2 regions of the Pseudoalteromonas sp. AOP31-A2-14 genome follow, and region 1 is predicted to be linked to the other one. Evidence: riboswitches for the same ligand, from Rfam matches in the RefSeq annotation. Region 1 holds a riboswitch; the other holds the start of a gene.
What was found. A riboswitch is a leader RNA that binds a small molecule or an ion and turns the genes downstream of it on or off. The one in region 1 is predicted to bind cobalamin.
Positions count from the first base shown of each region.

Region 2: another riboswitch for cobalamin. It lies ahead of ACT3S9_RS11830 (ABC transporter ATP-binding protein); the one in region 1 lies ahead of ACT3S9_RS02485 (TonB-dependent receptor domain-containing protein).

Region 1 is NZ_JBQSXI010000001.1:530,140-538,002, forward strand. It holds gene gpmM (2,3-bisphosphoglycerate-independent phosphoglycerate mutase) at 1-576, opposite strand, end outside; gene ACT3S9_RS02465 (rhodanese-like domain-containing protein) at 771-1,202, shown strand; gene grxC (glutaredoxin 3) at 1,234-1,491, shown strand; gene secB (protein-export chaperone SecB) at 1,544-2,035, shown strand; gene gpsA (NAD(P)H-dependent glycerol-3-phosphate dehydrogenase) at 2,039-3,046, shown strand; cobalamin riboswitch at 3,181-3,356, shown strand; gene ACT3S9_RS02485 (TonB-dependent receptor domain-containing protein) at 3,406-5,259, shown strand; gene pdhR (pyruvate dehydrogenase complex transcriptional repressor PdhR) at 5,556-6,305, shown strand; gene aceE (pyruvate dehydrogenase (acetyl-transferring), homodimeric type) at 6,382-7,863, shown strand, end outside.
Region 2 is NZ_JBQSXI010000001.1:2,543,557-2,551,419, reverse strand. It holds rRNA gene ACT3S9_RS11840 (23S ribosomal RNA) at 1-1,122, shown strand, start outside; rRNA gene rrf (5S ribosomal RNA) at 1,265-1,379, shown strand; cobalamin riboswitch at 1,709-1,847, shown strand; gene ACT3S9_RS11830 (ABC transporter ATP-binding protein) at 1,929-2,750, shown strand; gene ACT3S9_RS11825 (FecCD family ABC transporter permease) at 2,734-3,753, shown strand; gene ACT3S9_RS11820 (cobyric acid synthase) at 3,834-5,327, shown strand; gene cobO (cob(I)yrinic acid a,c-diamide adenosyltransferase) at 5,320-5,919, shown strand; gene ACT3S9_RS11810 (cobalamin-binding protein) at 5,919-6,773, shown strand; gene ung (uracil-DNA glycosylase) at 6,766-7,428, shown strand; gene ACT3S9_RS11800 (DUF3545 family protein) at 7,527-7,715, opposite strand.

The DNA.
Region 1 (7,863 bases):
GTCCATGGCATAGTAACGCCCCACTAATGACGCTAAACGACCGCAGCCTAACGTTGCAAATAATGCTTCGATACGCTCTATTGATGCTTTGGCGCTGCGAGGAGGAGTGTCGCGGCCATCTAAGAAACCATGAAAGTAAACTTCCTTAGCGCCACGCTTTGCAGCCAGCTCAATGGTTGCCACGATATGATCTTCATGGCTGTGAACACCACCTGGGCTTAATAAACCCATAATATGCACGGCTTTACCTGCATTTACAGCTTTGTCTATGTTTTCAACCAGTACTGGGTTGCTATCGAATTCGCCGTCTTCAATCGCTTTAGTGATGCGAGTAAAGTCTTGGTAAACTACGCGCCCTGCGCCTAAATTAACATGACCTACTTCAGAGTTGCCCATTTGACCATCAGGAAGCCCAACATCTAAACCTGAACCTGAAATTAGAGTGTGTGGACGAGTCGCCCAAAGTTCATCTAAAACGGGTGTATTAGCCGCTAAGATTGCATTGCTTTGCGTATCTTCACGGTATCCCCAACCGTCTAAAATCATTAATACTAAAGGTTTTTTATGTTGTGTCATTTTAGCTCCTGAAAATTGCCACCTGTTGGACGCTTAGCATACCGTGTTTTAAGTTCTGGATCAGCATGCAAAGGCCGATATTAAAATATTTCACTCACTGGTAATTTAAAACCAAGCACGTATACTTGCGTGGCAGTAGTTTAACACGCTTATTAATACCCATTTTATGAGCAAAACTTGATAGTGGAAAATACATGGATCAATACATTGAATTTATCGGCAATCACCCGATTTTAAGCATTATTTGGCTGGCATTGGTGGCAATGATCATCGGCGGCTGGTTTAAGAGTAAGTTTTCAGCCATTCGTCAAATAAATCCGCAACAGCTCACGTTATTAATTAACCGTGAAGATGGTCAGGTCGTCGATATACGTGCGCAAAAAGAATTTAATGCGGGCCGTATCTCAGGTGCTGAGCACCTTAGTCCTGAAAAAGCCAAACAATCTGACTTCTCAAGCCTTGAAAAGTTTAAGAGTAAACCCATTATATTGGTATGTACCACAGGCATGACTGCCTCAGGTATCGCAACCGCAATGCATAAAGCGGGTTTTGAGTCGGTTTATGTATTATCAGGTGGTATGGGTGCTTGGCAAAGTGCGAGCCTACCAACAACCACAGGTCGTTAATTTAGTTTAGCAGGCTGATTGAGGAATATTTATGAGTAATGTTGTACTGTACACCAAAGCATATTGCCCTTTTTGTCAACGCGCACTGGCGTTATTAACAAGTAAAGGTGTTGATTTCAAAAATATTGATATTGGTGTGCAACCTGAATTACGAGACGAAATGATTGCTAAAGCAGGCGGGGCTAGCACCGTGCCACAAATCTTTATTAATGATGAGCATATCGGCGGTTGTGACGAAATGATGGCAATTGAGGCACAAGGTAAACTTGACGCCAAATTAAACGCCTAAATATTACTAATAAAAATATTTATTATAAAAACGATTAAAGTTAGGAATTACAATGAACGAAGAAAATCAAACACCAGCAGCTGCACAAGAAAACGCCGGCGCACAATTTACTATTCAACGTATTTATACTAAAGACGTGTCTTTTGAAACGCCAAATTCACCGGCTATTTTTCAAAAAGAATGGACACCAGAAGTTAAGCTTGACCTTGATACACGTTCAAACAAATTAGATGAAGGCGTGTTTGAGGTTGTTTTAGCCTTAACGGTAACAGCTTCAATTGGTGAAGAAACGGCATTCTTATGTGAAATTCAACAAGCGGGTATTTTTACTATTGCTGAAGTTGAAGAAGTACAGCTGGCGCATATGTTAGGCGCATTTTGCCCGAACGTATTGTTCCCGTATGCACGTGAAGCGGTATCAAACTTAGTTAACCGTGGTACATTCCCACAGCTTAATCTTGCACCTGTAAACTTTGATGCGTTATTCGCACAATATATGCAGCAACGTGCAGCGCAAGCTGAACAGGCTCCTGCAGACGCATAAGCCATGAGTACAGCAAATTCAGCTGTTACAGTATTAGGGGCGGGGTCGTATGGCACCGCCCTTGCTATTTGCTTAGCCCGAAATGGTCACTACGTGACGCTTTGGGGGCGCAATAGCGACGACGTTGCCACGCTTGCAGCTGAGCGGAAAAATCAACGTTACTTGCCCGATGTCACTTTCCCTGACACGCTTCACCTTGAAGCCGATTTACATACCGCCGTTAGTGCCAGTAAAATTATATTAGTGGTCGTACCAAGCCATGCTTTTGGTGATACTTTACAGCAAATAAAACCCTCTCTTCGTGAAGGCGCTGAAGTTGCGTGGGCGACTAAAGGGCTTGAACCTGATACAGGACGTTTGTTACAAGAAGTGGCACAGCAAGAGCTCGGTGATGACGTGCCGCTGGCGGTTGTTTCAGGCCCGACATTTGCCAAAGAAATGGCAATAGGGCTACCAACGGCTATTTCTGTTTCATCAACCTCAACAGTGTTTGCTAAACAGCTTGCAGATTTACTGCATTGCGGGCGTTCATTTCGGGTGTATAACAATAATGACTTTATTGGTATTCAACTCGGTGGGGCAGTTAAAAATGTAATTGCGATTGGTGCGGGAATGTCAGATGGTTTTGGTTTTGGTGCTAATGCACGCACAGCCTTGATCACTCGAGGTTTAGCAGAGCTTTGCCGATTAGGCTGCGCACTCGGTGCTAAGTCAGAAACCTTTATGGGGATGGCTGGGCTAGGTGATTTGATTTTAACTTGCACCGACAATCAATCGCGTAATCGTCGCTTTGGTTTAGCGCTTGGTAAAGGTGAAGGCGTTGAAGCTGCTATCGAATCTATTGGTCAGGTGGTTGAAGGCTATCGTAATACCAAAGAAGTGTATTTACTTGCCCAGCGTGCCGGTATTGAAATGCCTATTACTGAGCAAATCTACCAAGTGCTTTATGAGAATAAAGACGTTAAGGAAGCCGCAATGGCATTACTGGGACGCGAGCAACGCTCAGAGTAATACACTGTAAATACTTAATGTTAATTATAAGCGCTACTTTTGTAGCGCTTTTTTTATGTTTTCGATTCTGGCTTTATAGCTGTATAGACGTCCATTGACATTGTTCCCTAAAATAATCACAATAGCGGCCTATTTTCAGGGTGCTTGTGGTTATTTATTTTTCAGGAGAGTTGATAAATACCATGAGATAATCGGGAAGTTGGTGAAGTTCACAGGATTGTGATACTTAATCCAGCACTGCCCCCGCAACGGTGATGGGTTTTATCTATTTTATTAATGATAATCCCTAAGTCCGGAGACCGGCCCTGAAGCAAATTTACTACTAGTACTTGTGCGGTGGGCGCGGGTTAGGGGAAATCATGTTAACTAAATCTACTTTAGGCGTAGCTGTGTCTGCTGCGTTGTCTTTTTCTGTGTCTGCACAGCAACCAATCGAACGTATTACTGTGTCAGCAAACAAATTTGAGCAGTCGATCACCGATGTACTGGCAAGCGTTGATGTTATTGAACGCAGTGATATTGAGCAAACCAATGTGCGTGACTTGCCTAGTTTACTAGCGACTCAAGTCGGTTTTCAAATCAATAATAATGGTGGTTTTGGGCAAAATTCAGGTGTTTCGCTGCGTGGTTCGGGCTCTCGCCATACACTTATTTTGATTGATGGTGTGCGAGTCGGCTCGGCCACCCTTGGTTATAAAGCGATTAGTAATATTCCGCTAAATTCAATTGAACGCATTGAGGTTATTAAAGGCTCTCGAGCGGCAGTTTATGGATCGGATGCCTTAGCTGGGGTTATCAACATTATTACTCGCCAAGCGGAAAACGTGATCCTTGATGCAACTTTTGGCTCTGATGCTTATCAAAATTATCAAGTTGCGGCGAGTACTCAGGTCGATGGATTTAGCGCCGGTGTTAATGCAGGCTTTGAAAAAACAGATGGTTTTGATGCCTTGCAAGGTGTTGCACCTGATGAAGATAGTTATGAGAATAAAAACATTGGCTTTAATGCTCGTTTTGATGCTGCTGCATTGGGTGTATTTAAAGCGCGTGGGCAATACAGTGAAGGCTATGCACAATATGATAGCGCTTTTTCACCAGCCGATAGCACCATTGAGCAGAATGATTTTGAAAATTACCAGGCATTGCTAGGGTGGGCTAAATCATTCAATAAGCAAACTCACAGTGTCGATGTTGCGTTATCTAGTGATAACTCAGACAACACGTATATTGCTTATACGGGTAATGCCACTACAGATACGTTTGATACAAAGCGTGAGCAAGTAGATTACAACGGCCAGTACTTGGTTTCATCTACTTTTAATATCAGCGGCGGTGTTAACTGGTATAAAGATAATATAGAAACAAACCCAGACTGTATTGAAACGGGCAGTTGTTATAGCAAAGATAGCCGTAAGGTTTTGGCGGGTTTTCTAGGCGGTTATTATGATAATGACGCGCTACTTGCAAACATCACCGTTCGTCATGACGATGATGAACAGTTTGGTAGTGAAGTAACTTATACGGCGGCTGCAGGTTACCACTTAAACGACCGTGCTACTTTTAGAGCAAGCCAAAGTACTGGCTTTAAAGCGCCTACATTTAATGACTTGTACTTTCCAGGCTCTGGTAATGCAAGCTTACAGCCTGAAATATCAAAAAACCAAGAGCTAGGCCTAGCTGTTAACTTTACGGATGTTGCGGTTGATGTGTCTATATTTCGAAATGATTTTGAAAATAAAATAGCGTGGGCACCTAACGATGCAGGACAGTGGCAACCGAGCAATATAAATGAAGCACGCCACGAAGGGGTCGAATTTAGCTTTGAGCAGCATATTTGGGGTTTTGATCACCTATTTAATTTTACCTACCTAACTGCCGAAGATACCGAAACAGGTCAGTCGTTAGTATATGTAGCACCGCGTACAGTCAACTGGTCACTTGCTAAGCAGTGGCAAGATTTCGATACTAGCCTCGATATGGTTTACCGTAGTGCTCGTGAGGGCAAAGTAACCACGTTGAGTTCTTATACACTGTGGAACTTAGCGGCTAACTATCAGCTAACTGACGAGTTGGCATTATCGTTACGCATTGAGAACTTACTTGATAAAGAATATAACGCTGTAGATGCCAATACTGATTTCACCACAGGACGGGTCAATTATTATAATACGCCCGATCGTCGCTTCTTTGTTGGTGCAAGCTACCAGTTCTAACCCCCAATACCCAAGTCCGCATCTTAAGCTGACTTGGGTATATTGTCTGGTCAGACCATTTGAATTTTGGCCCTAAACTACTCTCTATCTCTTGTGTTTATTGACCCTGTTTAATCTTTATGCAAAATACGTTAGTCTAGTTTAGCTGCGCTATAGCCTAGCTAAATTGACAGCAAACGGGCTTTTTGATAACGTATGGTTTAAATTTGGTATGACCAATTTACCTTTTGGTCTTGGCTATGCAGTTAAACTGATATTTATTTCTCTTTAAATGCATATTATATGGGCGTTGACGAATGTCTTTAAAGATTAAAGCAGCAAAACTTTCAGATGTTATTTTACAGCAACTTGAGAATATGATTCTTGAGGGCTCGCTAGCACCGGGAGAAAAGTTGCCCCCAGAGCGTGAACTTGCAAAGCAATTTGAAGTATCGCGTCCTTCTTTACGTGAAGCCATTCAGAAACTCGAAGCAAAAGGACTGGTTACTCGTCGTCAAGGCGGGGGAACTTTTGTGAAAAATCAGCTCGAAGAAGGACTCACTGATCCGTTATTTGATTTGATTAGCAAGCACCCTGAGTCACAGTTTGATTTACTTGAATTTCGTCATGCGTTAGAAGGTATAGCCGCTTACTACGCAACGATGCGAGGTACGCGTAATGACTTTATTAAAGTAAAAGCAAACTTTGATAAAATTGCTTTGGTTAATGATAACTTACAGCAAAAAGCCAAAGCGATTAATGCATTTCACTTTAGTGTTGCAGAAGCGTCTCATAATGTGGTTTTACTACATTTAGTAAGAGGTATGCAGGCACTGCTAGAACAAAATGTTTTACAGAATTTAACGGTCTTGTTAGAGAAGCAGCACATTAGTAAGCAGCTAGCAGAACATCGCCGTTTATTGATGGATGCAGTGATTGAAGGGAATCCAGAGCAGGCCCGTCTTGCTAGTAATGCGCATTTAGCCTTTATTGAAGAAGCGTTACTTGAAGCAGGCAAAGAGCATTCGCGAATTGAACGCAGTTTAAGACGCACCAAACAAAATTAAGCAAGTACTGTATTTGACACGCAATAAACAGTATTAATTAAAAACATTCGTATTTTAAACATAAGGAAACCTCCATATGTCTGAAGTCAATAAAATTGACGTAGACGCGCTAGAAACCCAAGAGTGGTTACAAGCTCTTGAATCAGTTGTGCGCGAAGAAGGTGTTGAACGAGCTCAGTTTTTACTTGAGCAAGTGTTAGAGCAAGCCCGTTTAGATGGCGTTGATATGCCAACTGGCACAACGACTAACTACGTTAATACTATACCTGTAGATCAAGAGCCGGCGTATCCGGGTGATGTGAATGTTGAGCGTCGAATCCGTTCAATCATCCGCTGGAATGCGATTATGATCGTATTGCGTGCGTCTAAAAAAGATCTCGACTTAGGCGGCCATATGGCATCTTACCAGTCGTCTGCAGCGTTTTATGAAGTGTGTTTTAACCATTTCTTTAAAGCGCCAAACGATGTTGATGGTGGTGACTTAGTTTATTATCAAGGTCATATTTCTCCGGGTATCTACGCGCGTGCATTTGTTGAAGGGCGCTTAACTTCTGAGCAGCTTGATAACTTCCGCCAAGAAGTAGATGGCAAAGGCTTACCGTCTTACCCTCACCCTAAATTAATGCCTGAGTTTTGGCAGTTCCCAACAGTATCTATGGGCCTAGGTCCAATCGCTTCAATTTACCAAGCACGTTTTTTAAAGTACCTAGATGGTCGCGGTTTAAAAGAAACTAAAAACCAGCGTGTATATGCGTTTTTAGGTGATGGTGAAATGGATGAGCCAGAATCACGTGGTGCTATCTCTTTTGCGGCTCGTGAAAAACTAGATAACCTTTGCTACCTAATTAACTGTAATTTACAGCGTTTGGATGGCCCAGTAATGGGTAATGGTAAAATCATTCAAGAACTTGAAGGTTTATTTAAAGGTGCTGGCTGGAACGTTATCAAACTTGTTTGGGGTAGTGGTTGGGATATTTTACTGGCTAAAGATACCACAGGTAAGTTATTGCAATTAATGAACGAAACCGTTGATGGCGACTATCAAACATATAAAGCTAAAGATGGCGCGTATGTACGTGAGCATTTCTTCGGTCGTTACCCAGAAACAGCGGCGCTTGTTGCTGATATGACTGATGATGAAATCTTCGCGCTTAAGCGTGGTGGGCATGAGTCATCTAAACTGTTTGCTGCATTTAAAAAAGCAGAAGAAACCAAAGATCGTCCAACTGTTATTCTTGCAAAAACAGTAAAAGGTTACGGTATGGGTGAAGCAGCTGAAGGTAAAAATATTGCTCACCAAGTGAAAAAAATGGACATGTCGCATGTGGCTCATTTACGTTCACGCTTAGGCCTTGATGATTTGGTATCTGAAGAGCAATTAAAAGACTTACCTTATTTAGAGCTTGAAGAAGGTTCAGAAGAGTACAAGTATTTACATGCTCGTCGTGAAAAATTAGAGGGTTATACACCAACGCGTATCCCTAATTTCTCTGAAAAGTTACAGCTACCAGGAGTAGAAGCATTCAAGCCATTACTTGAAGAGCAAAAGCGTGATATT
Region 2 (7,863 bases), 2.0 Mb from region 1:
AACACAGCACTGTGCAAAATCGCAAGATGACGTATACGGTGTGACACCTGCCCGGTGCCGGAAGGTTAATTGATGGGGTTATCCTTAGGGAGAAGCTCTTGATCGAAGCCCCGGTAAACGGCGGCCGTAACTATAACGGTCCTAAGGTAGCGAAATTCCTTGTCGGGTAAGTTCCGACCTGCACGAATGGTGTAACCATGGCCACGCTGTCTCCACCCGAGACTCAGTGAAATTGAAATCGCAGTGAAGATGCTGTGTACCCGCGGCTAGACGGAAAGACCCCGTGAACCTTTACTACAGCTTGGCACTGAACATTGAACCTACATGTGTAGGATAGGTGGGAGACTTAGAAGATGAGACGCTAGTTTTGTTGGAGTCGTCCTTGAAATACCACCCTTGTAGTTTTGATGTTCTAACGTCGGTCCCTGAATCGGGATTACGGACAGTGTCTGGTGGGTAGTTTGACTGGGGCGGTCTCCTCCTAAAGAGTAACGGAGGAGCACGAAGGTTGGCTAAGTACGGTCGGACATCGTACGGTTAGTGTAATGGTAGAAGCCAGCTTAACTGCGAGACAGACACGTCGAGCAGGTACGAAAGTAGGTCATAGTGATCCGGTGGTTCTGAATGGAAGGGCCATCGCTCAACGGATAAAAGGTACTCCGGGGATAACAGGCTGATACCGCCCAAGAGTTCATATCGACGGCGGTGTTTGGCACCTCGATGTCGGCTCATCACATCCTGGGGCTGAAGTCGGTCCCAAGGGTATGGCTGTTCGCCATTTAAAGTGGTACGCGAGCTGGGTTTAGAACGTCGTGAGACAGTTCGGTCCCTATCTGCCGTGGGCGTTTGAGAATTGAGAGGGGTTGCTCCTAGTACGAGAGGACCGGAGTGAACGAACCGCTGGTGTTCGGGTTGTCATGCCAATGGCATTGCCCGGTAGCTACGTTCGGAACTGATAAGCGCTGAAAGCATCTAAGCGCGAAGCAGGCCTCGAGATGATTTCTCACTAGACTTTTAAAGTCTCTGAAGGGCCGTTGAAGACTACAACGTTGATAGGCAAGATGTGGAAGCATGGTGACATGTTAAGCTAACTTGTACTAATTACCCGTGAGGCTTAACCATACAACGCCAAACGCGTTTTGTGTGACAGTTTGACAGAAGTTAATATGACTAAAGTAGATATTACGCAGAAAGACTTAAAAAATATTATCAGAATTTCCAAATTCAGTTAGTTTGTAGTGATACGAATTAACGCCCAAATTTGCTTGGTGACAATAGCGTTTTGGACCCACCTGACTCCATGCCGAACTCAGTAGTGAAACGAAACAGCGCCGATGATAGTGTAGCATTTGTTATGCGAAAGTAGGACATTACCAGGCTTCAAATTGTAGAAAGCCCGGCTCATTGAGTCGGGCTTTTTTACGTCTGGAGTAAAGTAAAAACACCAAGCCAATACCCCAATCCAGGACCCCGTAGCGAACTCAGTAGTGAAACACAGCCGCTCTGGGCGAGCCCTTGCAAAGACAGTGTCGTATTTGTTATGCGACTCTCTACCGGTGTCGGCACTACGCATTACCCGGCTTCAAATTAAAGAAAGCCCAATTCGAAAGCGTCGGGCTTTTTACGTCCACGGGAAAGTGAAAAGAACACCAAGAATACTTCAGTGCCTCATATTCCCCCTTCAAAAAAGAACCTCATAAATTCTACTTTAAATATTAATTGAAATATTTACTAACCTGCTCATAATAGACGAGTGTTTAGGAATGAGGTGAAAATCCTTAGCTGTTCCCGCAACTGTAAACAGTTCATACTGTAAGTCAGATACTAAACACCTTTATTTCATCAATGAGCGGGTAAACTCACTTTATACGCAAGTCTTTGTACTGGTGTTTACTGTATGGGTTTTACGCTTCGAGCAGAGACATACATTGCAGATAAACACACCGCTAATAACAGTGAATGAGCTATCGTGGGCTGTTGCTGATACAGAAGTTCTTAAAAGTATAAACTTATCAGTAGATCACGGTAAGTTTATTGGTTTACTGGGACCAAATGGGGCTGGAAAATCAAGTTTACTTCGCTGTATTTATCGCTATTGTAAGCCCAGTAAAGGCGATGTACGACTTTCAGGGCATGATATTTGGCAACTTAATTCAGATGATTATGCTAAGCAGGTTGCTGTTGTTTTACAAGAAACGCCTTCACAATTTAACCTTTCTCTTTTTGATGTGGTAAGCCTTGGCCTAACGCCACACAAACGCCTTTTTAGTGGCACAACAAATGATGATAAAAAACTTATTCAGCAAGCAATTGCACAAGTTGATTTAACTGAGCATAGTAATCAAGTATTTGATTCGCTTTCAGGTGGGGAAAAACAACGTGCGCTGATAGCCCGTGCGATAGTGCAAAGGCCACAACTTCTGATCATGGATGAGCCGACCAGCCATCTTGACGTGAAATATCAAATACAGTTAATGGAGCTGGCAAAGTCTTTAAATGTTACCGTACTTGCTTCATTCCACGATTTAAATTTAGCCGCTAGTCTTTGTGACGAACTCCTTGTTATAAATCAAGGAGAAATAGTTGCAGCAGGCAAACCTCAAGAGGTTATTACTGAGAAAATGCTTAGTGAGGTTTTTGGTGTATGCGCAAAAGTATCAACTCATCCGCAAAGCCGTGATAAGACCATTCCACATATAACTTACTTTTACGGTTATCAAATTGGAGAGCGTGATGCAGCTAAAAAATAAGTTCAGTCTTATTTTAACCATAACGTTAAGTGTATTGAGTATTTTTGCTGCTTTAAATTTTGGTGCCGCGCCTAGTAAGTTTATTGATGTTTATAACAGTGTTGTTGGGCAATGGTTCGGTCAGTGGTTTGGGCAAGGAAGCGAACCTTTTATTGAGCGAATTATTTGGCAGCTACGTATGCCTCGCACATTATTAGCATTCTTAGCGGGATCTGGTTTAGCAATTGCAGGGCTTATCCTGCAAACAGTGACACGTAACCCACTTGCCGATCCGTATTTATTTGGTATTTCTTCAGGTGCCTCATTTGGTGTGGTGTGTTTTATAACGTTAACTGGCATTAGTGCAGGTTTTTCAATGTCACTAGCTGCATTTGTTGGCAGTATGCTAGCAATGGTTTTATTAGTTGTTATTGCTGGGCGTAAAGGCTCAGGGCAAGTTGAAACTATGTTGCTGGCGGGCGTCGCGCTATCATTTTTGTTCAGCGCATTTACCAGCTTATTGCTTTATTTTAGCGATCCGCAAGCGATCACTGCTATTTTATTTTGGAGTCTTGGCAGTTTTTCTCGTGCGCAGTGGCACTCATTGTGGCTACCTGCTTTGGTAATACTCAGTTGCACTGCTTTGATGATGGGCTTTAGGCGTCAACTTAATGCTATGTTACTTGGCGATGAAAGTGCGGCAACACTCGGCATTCCAGTTCAGCGGTTTAGATTATTAATGTTGATTTTAAGCTCGTTGATCACCGCTGTATTAGTGGCTTTATGTGGTGGTATTGGTTTTGTTGGTTTGATGATCCCCCATATTGTACGCTTTTTTGTCTCTCAAGGTACGGTAACTGGGCTTGCTATGACGGCCTTTGTTGGCGGTACTTTTATGGTTTGGGTTGATGTGCTCTCACGCAGTATCATGAATAACCAAGAGTTACCTATTGGTGTGATCACCTCGGCGATAGGTAGTGTATTCTTTCTATCTTTACTGTGTTTTAAAAAACGAAGGTGTTAATGATACAACTTTCAAAGCTTAGCCTTAATTATAGCAATACTATTAGTTGAGTTACGCTGATATTCTAAAATAAGATGACTATGAAAACGATTATGATCCAAGGCACGACATCTGATGCGGGTAAAAGTACCTTAGTTGCAGCGCTTTGTCGGGTATTTGTAGATCAAGGTATTAAAGTAGCGCCGTTTAAACCGCAAAATATGGCGCTCAATAGTGCTGTAACAGAAGATGGCGGTGAGATTAGTCGAGCGCAGGCACTACAAGCAATAGCCGCTAAAGTCGCGCCGAGGATTGATTTTAACCCTGTTTTACTCAAGCCGAATAGCGATACTGGTGCACAAGTGATTATTCATGGTAAAGCGATTAGTAACATGGAAGCAGACGCTTATCATAACTATAAACAAGTAGCGATGAATGCGGTGCTTGTCTCACAACAACGTTTAAGTGAAGAGTTTGAGCTATTAGTAGTTGAAGGCGCGGGCAGCCCTGCTGAGATAAACCTACGCGCAGGTGATATCGCCAATATGGGTTACGCTGAAGCAGTTGATTGTCCTGTAATCATTATAGCTGATATTGATAAAGGCGGTGTTTTTGCGCATTTAATTGGCACATTGGCACTTTTAAGCGAGTCAGAGCAAGCCCGGGTGCAAGGTTTTGTGATCAACCGTTTTCGAGGCGATTTAAGTTTGCTACAAAGCGGCCTTGATTGGTTAGAGGAATATACTGGTAAACCTGTACTTGGCGTATTACCGTATTTACATGATTTAGCACTCGATGCTGAAGATGCTCTCGTGGTTGATAATCAAGTGAACCAAGGGAAAGTAAAAATAGCGGTGTTACTTTTGCCACATATTAGCAACCATACAGATTTTGATGCCCTGCGATTAAACCCTTATATTGATATTAACTATATTCGTCATACCCAAGTAATCCCAGATGTTGATTTAATTATTATTCCAGGCAGTAAAAATGTCATTAGTGATTTGGCTTTTTTAAAAAATGAAGGGTGGGAGAGCCAAATAAAACGCCACCTTCGTTATGGTGGCAAAGTATTGGGGATTTGCGGTGGTTTACAAATGTTAGGTACGGATATTTTTGATTTAACAGGTGTTGAATCTAGCCAAAAACACGCTAAAGGTTTAGCACTTGCACAGCTTAAAACACAACTAGGTGTGCAAAAAGTATTGACTCAAGCCTCGGGTGTTATTTACTTAAACACTAAAAAGGCAAGTGTTAAAGGCTATGAGATACATGCGGGCAGCAGCCAAGGTCCTGCACTTGAACAGCCTTTTTTAAAGTTTACTGAGCATCCGCATAATGTAGCACATGATGGCTTTATATCTGATGATAATAATATAGCAGGCACTTACTTACACGGCCTGTTTGATAACAGTAGCGCCACTCAATTAATACTTGATTGGGTATTGCCAAATAGTGGTATAACTCAGTTAATAGACATAGACACACATCGCGAACAGCAATTAACGCGCTTAGCGAATATGTGCAAAGAGCATTTAGATTTAGACAAAATAACGCAAATTTATCAAAACTGGGAGGGAGTTGATCATGAGTGACATAAGTAACGACAAGCACCAACAACGCCAACAAAAAGTAAAAAGCAAAGTTGATGAGCGTATTGCTGCCGCACAAACAGAAAAAGGTGTTTTTCAGGTTATTACCGGCAATGGTAAAGGTAAATCAACCTCAGGTTTTGGCACGGTAACACGCTGTGTAGGCCACGGCATGAAAGCCGCTGTGTGTCAGTTTATTAAGGGGACTTGGCCGTGTGGTGAGCGTAATGTGCTACAAGGCGCAGGCGTTGAGTTTGCTATTATGAATACTGGTTTTACTTGGGAGACGCAAAATAAAGAATCAGACACGGTTGCAGCGCAAACTACCTGGCAAGAAGCTAAACGAATGTTGGCCGATGAATCAATTAACTTAGTGTTACTTGATGAAATCACTTATATGATCACTTACGGCTACATTGATTTAGATGAAGCGCTGGAGGTTATCGCTAACCGTCCGCCAATGCAGTCTTTAATCATTACAGGGCGTGGCGCGCACCGTAAATTAACTGATTTAGCTGATACCGTCAGTGAAGTGCGTAATGTTAAACACGCATTTGATGCCGGTGTCAAAGCACAAATAGGCTTTGATTACTAATGGTTAGGCTTGTCCTTATTCTGTTCGTCGCCATACAAAGCATTAACCTTGCTTTGGCTTCAAGCAAGCAGCAGTTAAGAATCATCGCCCTGGCACCACATATTGTTGAGAATCTTTTTGAAATAGGGGCCGGTGAGCAAATCGTAGGTACTGTAGAATATTCAGACTTTCCAGCAGCAGCTAATAATATCCCTCGTATTGGCGGTCATCAAGGTATTCAACTAGAAAAGCTATTAGCGCTTAAACCGGACCTGGTTCTGGCATGGAAAACGGGTAGCAAAGCGGAAGATTTAGCGCGTATTAAAAGTTTTGGTATTGAAGTTTCATATAGTGATGCCAGTGAGGTTGATAAAGTCCCGTATGAACTGCGCCGCTTAGGTGCACTCACCGGGCGCGAGCAATCAGCTGAGCAGGCCGCAACTAAATTTGAAAATAACATTGCTGTAATTAAAGCCAAATATAAAGATAAAAGTAAGGTGGCGATATTTTATCAGCTATGGCCAGAGCCGATGATGACGGTTGGCAAAAATACTTGGATCAATCAATTGATCGACATTTGCCAAGGCCGTAATGTGTTTGCAAATAGCCGCACAGATTATCCGCAGATCAGCATTGAAAATGTTGTTGTCGCAAAGCCTGAGGTAATTATCTTACCAGATGAAAAATCACAAAAGCAGCAAGCCGTGATTGATTGGTCACAATGGCCTGAAGTGCCTGCTATACAACATAATCAGTTTATTAGTGTTAATGCTGATGTATTACACCGCTTTACAACACGTGTGCTCGAAGGGCTGGATGATATGTGTACTAAAATAGATGACTCTCGCGCCGTTTCAAGGAGGCTATATGAGTAATTGGCAAAGCTTTTTAAAAACTGAGTGTGCAAAACCCTACATGCAAGAGACTCTTGACATCGTTGCGCAAAAACGCAGTGAAGGGGCTGTTGTATACCCGCCAGCATCACAAGTGTTTAGCGCATTTGATGCAACACCACTGAGTGACATTAAAGTGGTCATACTTGGACAAGACCCATACCATGGTGAAGGGCAAGCGCATGGCTTGTGTTTCTCAGTATTACCTGAAGTAACTAAATTACCACCTTCACTTAAAAATATTTATAAAGAGCTGGCAACTGATATTGCGGGCTTTAGCATCCCTGAGCATGGTTACTTACAACGCTGGGCAGAGCAAGGGGTGTTTTTACTAAACACGGTACTAACCGTTGAACAGGGCCAAGCACATTCACACAAACACCTTGGTTGGGAGCAGTTTACCAGTGAGGTAATTGCGCATATAAATCAGCATTGTGAAGGTGTGGTGTTTATCTTATGGGGCGCACATGCGCAAAAAAAAGGTAAAAGTATTGATAGTTCACGTCACCTTGTTTTAAATGGTCCACACCCCTCACCGCTATCAGCTCATCGTGGCTTTTTTGGCTGTCAGCACTTTTCAAAAACTAATCAGTTATTAATAGAGCAGGGAAAAAGCGCGATTGATTGGCAGGTTTAATGCAAACAACTCATGCATGTGCATGCAATTAGTATTAAAAAGGCCCTTTAATAATATTAAAGGGCCTTTTAGTTGGTTAGGGTGTATTGCATGATTAGTTAAAAATCTAACTCATCAACTGCAATACTATCTGTAAAGTAGTCGAGCTCCTGTAGTTCTTTGCGCAAACGATGCTTGTCTTTCAAAGCTTCTATTTCGCGCCACTTTCTTTTTTTATTTTTCTGAGAGGTTTTTCTTGTTGTACTAGGACCTTCTAATATCTCTAAAATATCGTCTAGGCTATCCATAACTTCTCCTATTGAATTTTGAACCTCAAAAATACCTATATCACAGGCAAAGCTAAAATAGAATAAAAAAGTGACATTAATGTTACAGATAAATGATAAATTAGTGAATAGGGATTAGCTTTACTGTTTTTTTAAACATAAAAAAACG